DNA from 2 places in the Mycobacterium sp. NGS61 genome. Region 1 is predicted to be linked to the other one. Evidence: riboswitches for the same ligand, from Rfam matches in the RefSeq annotation. Region 1 holds a riboswitch; the other holds the start of a gene.

Region 1 (3,413 bases):
GCCGGCCAACCCCGCCAACCTGCCCCCGCTGCAGGACGCCGCCGACGTCTCGTTTGCCCGGGGCGGCGTGACGGCTGGCACGAACCAGTCGGCGTTGGTCGGACGTTTGTCGGTGCCCCAGACCTGGACAGCGGCGAGCGCGGTGGCCAATTACGCCGGTACCGCGGCGCCGGGCGGGGGTTGGACCAGCAACGCAGTGGTCCCAGCGGCGGCGGCCGGTCTGCCCGGCGCACCGGGGATGCCGCTACTCGGCATGTCCGGCAACAACTTCGGCAGTCCGCCGCGCTACGGATTCCGGCCGACGATCATGGGACGCCCACCGGCCGCTGGATGACAGGGGGGAGACAACCGCGATATCGCTGATCGGTTCCGCAACACCGGCGGTTACCGACGGACGGTCGGTTTGAAGGAGGTGCTGGCATTGGATTTTGGAGCCCTCCCCCCTGAAGTCAATTCGCTGCGCATGCACACCGGGCCGGGCTCGGCGCCCATGCTGGCCGCCATGACGGCCTGGGATGCGGTGGCCGACGAGCTGCGGTTGACCGCGACGGCGTACGAATCGGTGTTGTCCACATTGGTCGACGACGGCTGGCTGGGTCCGGCATCGACCGCCATGATGACCGCGGTCGCTCCGTTCCTGGACTGGCTGCGCGGCACCGGCGCGCAGGCCGAAGAGACGGCCAGTCACGCCGCAGCAGCTGCGGCGGCCTTCGAGGCCGCGTACTCGATGACGGTTCCCCCCGCCGTGGTCGCCGCGAACCGGGCACGACTGCTCGCGCTGGTGGCCACCAACTTTCTGGGTATCAACACCGCCGCGATTGCGGCCACCGAAGCCGAGTACGCCGAGATGTGGGTTCAGGACGCGACGGCGATGTACACCTACGCCGCCAGCGCGGCTGAGGCTGCCGCGCTGACACAGTTCGGCGAGCCGGCGCAGACCGCCGACCCGTCCGGTCCGGCCCACCAAGCCGCCGCGGTCGCGCGGGCGATGGCATCGGTACCGGCCACCCTGCAGGATCTCGCCGCGCCGGCGGCGGCCTCTCCGTTTGACGCACTTCCGCAGACAGGTCTGCTCGTCGATGTCCTGAACTTCCTGGATGGCAACGACGGCAACGCCGTCGGGGTCTTCTTGAACTCTTCCCTGTTCAACGGCGTCGTCTCCGCCGGATATACGGCGCCGGCACTGATCGTGCCCACGGTGACCGATGCCGTCGCCGACGTCAACGGGGTGGTCGAAGGGGCGGAGCCAGAGATCGCCGGCGCCGGTTCGGCCGAGGCCGCCGCGATGACGGCAACGACCGCGCCGTCCGGCGTGGGGGGAGTCGCCGCCGGCAGCACTCAGGCGTCCCTGGTGGGCCGCCTGTCTGTTCCGCCGAGCTGGGCGGCCGCCGTCGATGTAGCGAAGCCGTTCGGCGCAGTACCCGGCGCGGGCAGCACGGCGGCCGTTCCGGCATCCGCCGCGGGCGCACCCGGGATGCCCGCACTGCCTGCCGCCAACGCGTGCGCACGGAGTTGGGGCAACGGCCCCCGCTACGGTTCCCGATTGACAATCATGCCGCGACCGGTGGCTGCGGGATAACGCCGCCCAAAGAAAGTCCCGGCAATTCCCGCCTTTCGAATATCGGAATTCGAATTCGACGGGACGTCTGAGTTGACTCTGGTCGTCGCGAGTGCCATTATTGCCACTGCATGCACCTCGCTAGGTGAGGCGTCTGCACGGACACAGGCCACTGACCTCGAACGTCGAAAGACGCCCAGGGTCAGGACAGCTCTTCCCGGCTTAAGGGTTGAGCCCAAGTGGCTTCCAGCATTACTGCTGGATACGCCGTGTGGTGCCGAAGCTCTGTCGAGAGGGGTGCTGTGATCTGGTGGGCCGTCGTGCCCGCTGGACTCTCATCCCATGCGTCGTGCACCCGGCATCCCCGCATGCCACGGCCCTGAGGAGGTGAGAGCGGAATGAGTCCCGACGATAGTCCGTATTCGAAATCGACGACCATTTCGTTTCGATCCGACCCGGGCACCGGCATCGCCGCCTGAATCGCATTTCTGATAGCCGCAAACGGCGCTCGCTGATATCGCGAAGCGCGTATTAATTGCGCGCGGAAAAAGGCGTGGAATTGCGTTCTTGGCGACCCGGGTTTCGTGCCCCAGCAGGGGTGAACTCAAGGGGGACCACCGATGACCGCCGCACTGGACTTTGCCGCTCTGCCACCCGAAGTCAACTCCGCGCGCATGTACGCCGGCGCCGGTGCCGCGCCGATGCTGGCTGCAGCTTCGGCATGGAACGGGTTGGCCGCCGAGCTGCGCGCCACCGCGCTGACCTACGAAGCTGTGCTGTCCGCGCTGGCCGGTGACGAATGGTTCGGGCCCGCGGCGGCCTCGATGGCTGCCGCCGCCACGCCGTACGTGGTGTGGCTCAACGCCACCGCCGTGCAGGCCGAGCAGACCGGGGCGCAGGCCGAGGCCGCGGTGACCGCCTACGCGACGGCATTCGCCGCGACAGTGCCACCGCCACTCGTCGCGGCCAACCGCACCCAGTTGGCCGCACTGGTTGCGACGAACATCCTGGGCCAGAACACCCCGGCGATCGCGGCGACCGAAGCCGCGTACCTGGAGATGTGGGCCCAGGATGCCGCCGCGATGTACGGCTACGCCGGCGCCTCGGCGGCAGCCACCGACCTGGACCAGTTCGTCGCGCCGCAGCAGATCACCAGCCCCAGCGGTCTCACGGCCCAGGCGGCCGCGGTCAGTCAGGCGGCCGACACGTCCGCTCTCGGCCAGCACAGCGCTCTGTCGCAGCTGATGTCCGCCGTGCCGAGCGCACTGCAGGGGCTTTCCGGTGCCGACGGCGGCAGCGGCCTGGCCGACCTCGCGACCACCGCGCTCACCGGTTCCGGGACGTCGAGCTGGTCGGAGTTCATGGCCGCATGGGGCCCCAACGCGAACGTGTGGAACACGATCACCTCCACCGGTTTGTTCACCCCGGGCGCCACGATAGGAACCCTCTCCAGCTTGTTCGGCAGCGCAGCGATGACCGACGTGGCCGACGCCGCGCAGGTGCTGGTACCGAGCGCGGGCGGGGGCGCCGTGCCGCTGGAAACGCGCGGTCTCACCGCCCTCGGGTCGGGCAGTTCCGGCGTGGTCGGCAAACTGTCCGTGCCCCCGGCCTGGGCTGCGGCCACCCCACCGCCCGGCGCCCTGCACTCCGCGCTCGGTGGCACCCCGATGGTCGCGCCGCCGCCGTCCGGCACGCCCGGTATGCCGGGGGTGCCGCTGGGCAACCTCGCGGGTCAACCCTTCGGCCGGGCTGTCCCGCAATACGGGTTCCGCCCCACGGTCGTGGCCCGCTCGCCCGCGGCCGGATAGCACGCACAGCCACCTAACCAGGCAAAACAGCGCTCTCAGCGAACCGT
Region 2 (3,413 bases), 350 kb from region 1:
GTAGACGTCGATGCGGGGATAGGCCGGGTCATCGGACTTCCACACCGGAATCGGGGTGCCCCAGTACCGGTTTCGGGAAATCGACCAGTCGCGCGCGCCCTGCAGCCACTTGCCGAACTGGCCGTCCTTGACGTGTTCGGGGTACCAGGTGATCTGCTGATTCAGCTCGACCATGCGGTCCCGGAACTGGGTCACCCGCACGAACCACGACGACACCGCGCGGTAGATCAGCGGGTTACGGCAGCGCCAGCAGTGCGGGTAGGGGTGCTCGTAGGTTTCGTGCCGCAGCAGCACCGCGCCATTCACCGCAGCGGGCCCGCTCTGGTTCTTCAGATCGCGGATGATCTGCGGGTTGGCGGCAAAGACGTGCTGGCCCTGGTAATCCGGCACGGTCGCATCGAATCGGCCTTTGGCGTCGACCGGGGTGACCGCCCTGATCCCGGCCGCATCCCCCACCGCCATGTCGTCCTCGCCGTACGCCGGAGCCATGTGCACCAGACCGGTGCCGTCCTCGGTGGTGACGAAGTCGGCCGGCAAGACCTGAAAGGCGTTGGGCGAGTCCAGGAAATAGGCAAACGGCGGTAGATAGCGGGTGCCGAGCAGCTCCGAGCCACGCAGTGTCCCAAGCACTTCGGGCTCCTCGCCCAGTTCGCGCGCATAGGCGGACAGCCGCGGCTCGGCCAGCAGGTAGCGTCGCTCGCCGGCCTGCACATGCACGTATGTCACGTCCGGGTGCACCGCGACCGCGAGGTTGGAAGGCAGCGTCCACGGCGTCGTCGTCCAGATCAACAGATAGGTGCCGTCCAGCGGGCCACCCTGAACGCGGAACCCGACCGTCAGAGCCGGGTCCTGCCGGCTCTGGTAGACGTCGTCGTCCATCCGCAATTCGTGGTTGGACAGCGGGGTCTCGTCGCGCCAGCAGTACGGCAGCACCCGGTAGCCTTCATAGGCCAGGCCTTTGTCCCACAGCTGTTTGAACGCCCAGATCACCGACTCCATGTAGCTGAGGTCCAGTGTCTTGTAGTCGTTGTCGAAGTCGACCCAGCGGGCCTGGCGGGTGACGTACTGCTGCCACTCGTCGGTGTAGCGCAGCACCGACGCGCGGCAGGCGTCGTTGAACGCGGCGATCCCCATCGAGTCGATCTGGGACTTGTCGGTGATGCCCAGCTGTCGCTCAACCTCCAGCTCGGCGGGCAATCCGTGGGTGTCCCAACCGAATCGGCGCTCCACCTTGTCGCCGCGCATGGTGCGGTAGCGGGGCACGATGTCTTTGACGTAGCCGGTCAGCAGGTGTCCGTAGTGCGGCAGACCGTTGGCGAACGGCGGACCGTCGTAGAACACGTATTCGGTTGCGCCGTCCCGATTTGCGATGCTGGCACGGAAGGTGTCGTCGCGGAACCAGTAGTCGAGCACCTCGAGTTCGAGGGCCGGAAAATCAGGCGCCCCGGCAGCGAGTTTCGGATAAACCCGATCGGTCACGTACGTCGTCTCCCTCTAGCCACCTCTGGCCGGGGACGACGATGCGCTGGTGCGCAAGCGCCGCGGTACCACCCCGCTTGCCACGCTGGCGCGTGACCGCTCAAGAGGGCTGTGACGGGCCCACCCGTTCGGTTCTACTGGGCCGTACCGGCTGTTCTTCCGAAGGCTCCCCGGTGATGGCCGGATCAACGCCAATTGGATTCTAATGGCGAATGGAACTGCACGACTCCGAGGGACTGGCTCACCGCAGGACGCGCCTGCAGTCGGCTAGTCCCTCGGAGTCCGCGGTTGGTCGATATCCATGCGTCACGCCTGGACTTCGAGCACACCAATGCGCCACAGTGCGGCGTAGACGTGCCGCAGCGGCACGGTGAGCAGGCGGGCGGCGCCGTCGACCAGTGGGTCGTTGCCGGCGCCGGCGACGTCGATGCGGCGGGCCGGCTTCGTGGGCGCGGGTACGTCGCGCACGAGGTGCAGCCGTGGTGCGGCGGTGAGGGTGGTGACTTCGTCGTACAGTGCAGCGGTCATGATCGCCTCCTAGCGGTTGACCAAACGTTGACAGGTGGACCTCAAAGGAATCTTGGTAAGTCCCGTCCCGCAACGGTTCCGGTCGGAGGAAGTGAGCGACTCAGCCGCACACGTCGCGCCGAAGACCGGTCAGGGACGAAACATCCGGATCTCGACCCGGACTGCCACTGGAACTCATGCGTCCCTCACCTCCTCTCAGCCACGACACACATGTTGTCTGGGTGCACGAAGGAGAACAGAATCCGACCATCGTCGGATATCCGCACCCCTCTCGTCAGAGCTTTGGCACTACCCGACGTGTCCGGTAAACCGGAAGCCACCTGGGCTCAACCCTTAAGCCGGGAAGAGCTGTCCTGACCCGGGGCGTCTTTCGACGTTCGGGGTCAGTGGCCTATGTTCGTGTAGCCGCCTCACCTAACGAGGTGCTTGCCTGACCGATAATGCACCACAGGCCCTGCCCGGTCAACGCGCCATCCCGCAGTTTCGCGATCTTTATGTCATCTCCATGCGGGCACACAGCTGTCTCGCAGCCTTGAGGCACCCTGACCTGGGGCGACTGCGACGTGTTCAATGTCACAGTGCGGGTCCCTGTTGGGCGCGAGCGCCCTCAGATGTGCGGTCAGAGGCCGCACTTTGCGGCATTTCGGGGACGCTCGCGCTGAGCGGGTGAGCGGCCCCGTGTCAGGCCACGAGCGACCCCATATGTGCGCTCAACGCCCGCAATCAGCGGCATTCGAGGGACGCTCGCGGCAAGGATGGGGTCAGTCGGCCAGGCTTTCCAGCCGCCCGACGGTGTCGATGTACTCCTCGACCATGTCCAGCACCACCGCGCGGGTGGGCCGCACCCGGTCCAGGGAACCGACCACCTGTCCGACGAAGTAGGTCGCCAACTCGCGTGCCTTCGCGCCCGGATGTGCCGCGGCCTGATTGATCCGCACCTGCGAATCGGTGACCAGGGCGGTCTGCAGTGGCATTCCCAGCGGCGCGGGGGTGTCGGGCCGCTCCCATTCATCGGTCCAGGCGGTGCGCAGCATCCGCGCCGGCTTGCCGGTCATCGAGCGCGACCGCACCGTGTCCGAGGAGGTGGCGGCCAGGAACTTGTCCTTGACCACCGGCGCGGTCTCAGCTTCCTCGGTGGTCAGCCACACCGATCCGCACCACACGCCTTCGGCGCCCAAGGCCAGCGCCGCGGCGATCTGGCGGCCCCGGGCGATGCCACCCGCGGCCAGTACCGGAGTGGGCGCCACCGCGTCGACCACTTCGGGCACCAGCACCATGGTGGCCACGTCACCGGTGTGTCCGCCGGCCTCGGTGCCCTGGGCAACGATCAGGTCTACCCCGGCCGCGGCGTGCCGGCGCGCATGTTCGGTCGTTCCAGCCAGCGCGGCGACCAGCACGTCGTGGCG

The links. Region 1 has a riboswitch for magnesium ahead of AC5Y3Z_RS07375 (PPE family protein). Riboswitches for the same ligand answer to the same signal wherever they lie in the genome.
Region 2: another riboswitch for magnesium. It lies ahead of AC5Y3Z_RS05930 (Rv1535 family protein); the one in region 1 lies ahead of AC5Y3Z_RS07375 (PPE family protein).

The regions. Positions count from the first base shown of each region.
Region 1 is NZ_JCALCL010000002.1:613,408-616,820, forward strand. It holds gene AC5Y3Z_RS07365 (PPE family protein) at 1-334, shown strand, start outside; gene AC5Y3Z_RS07370 (PPE family protein) at 422-1,579, shown strand; M-box (ykoK) riboswitch at 1,689-1,862, shown strand; gene AC5Y3Z_RS07375 (PPE family protein) at 2,179-3,366, shown strand.
Region 2 is NZ_JCALCL010000002.1:264,481-267,893, reverse strand. It holds gene ileS (isoleucine--tRNA ligase) at 1-1,479, opposite strand, end outside; gene AC5Y3Z_RS05930 (Rv1535 family protein) at 1,786-2,007, opposite strand; M-box (ykoK) riboswitch at 2,267-2,436, opposite strand; gene AC5Y3Z_RS05925 (NAD(P)H-dependent flavin oxidoreductase) at 2,769-3,413, opposite strand, start outside.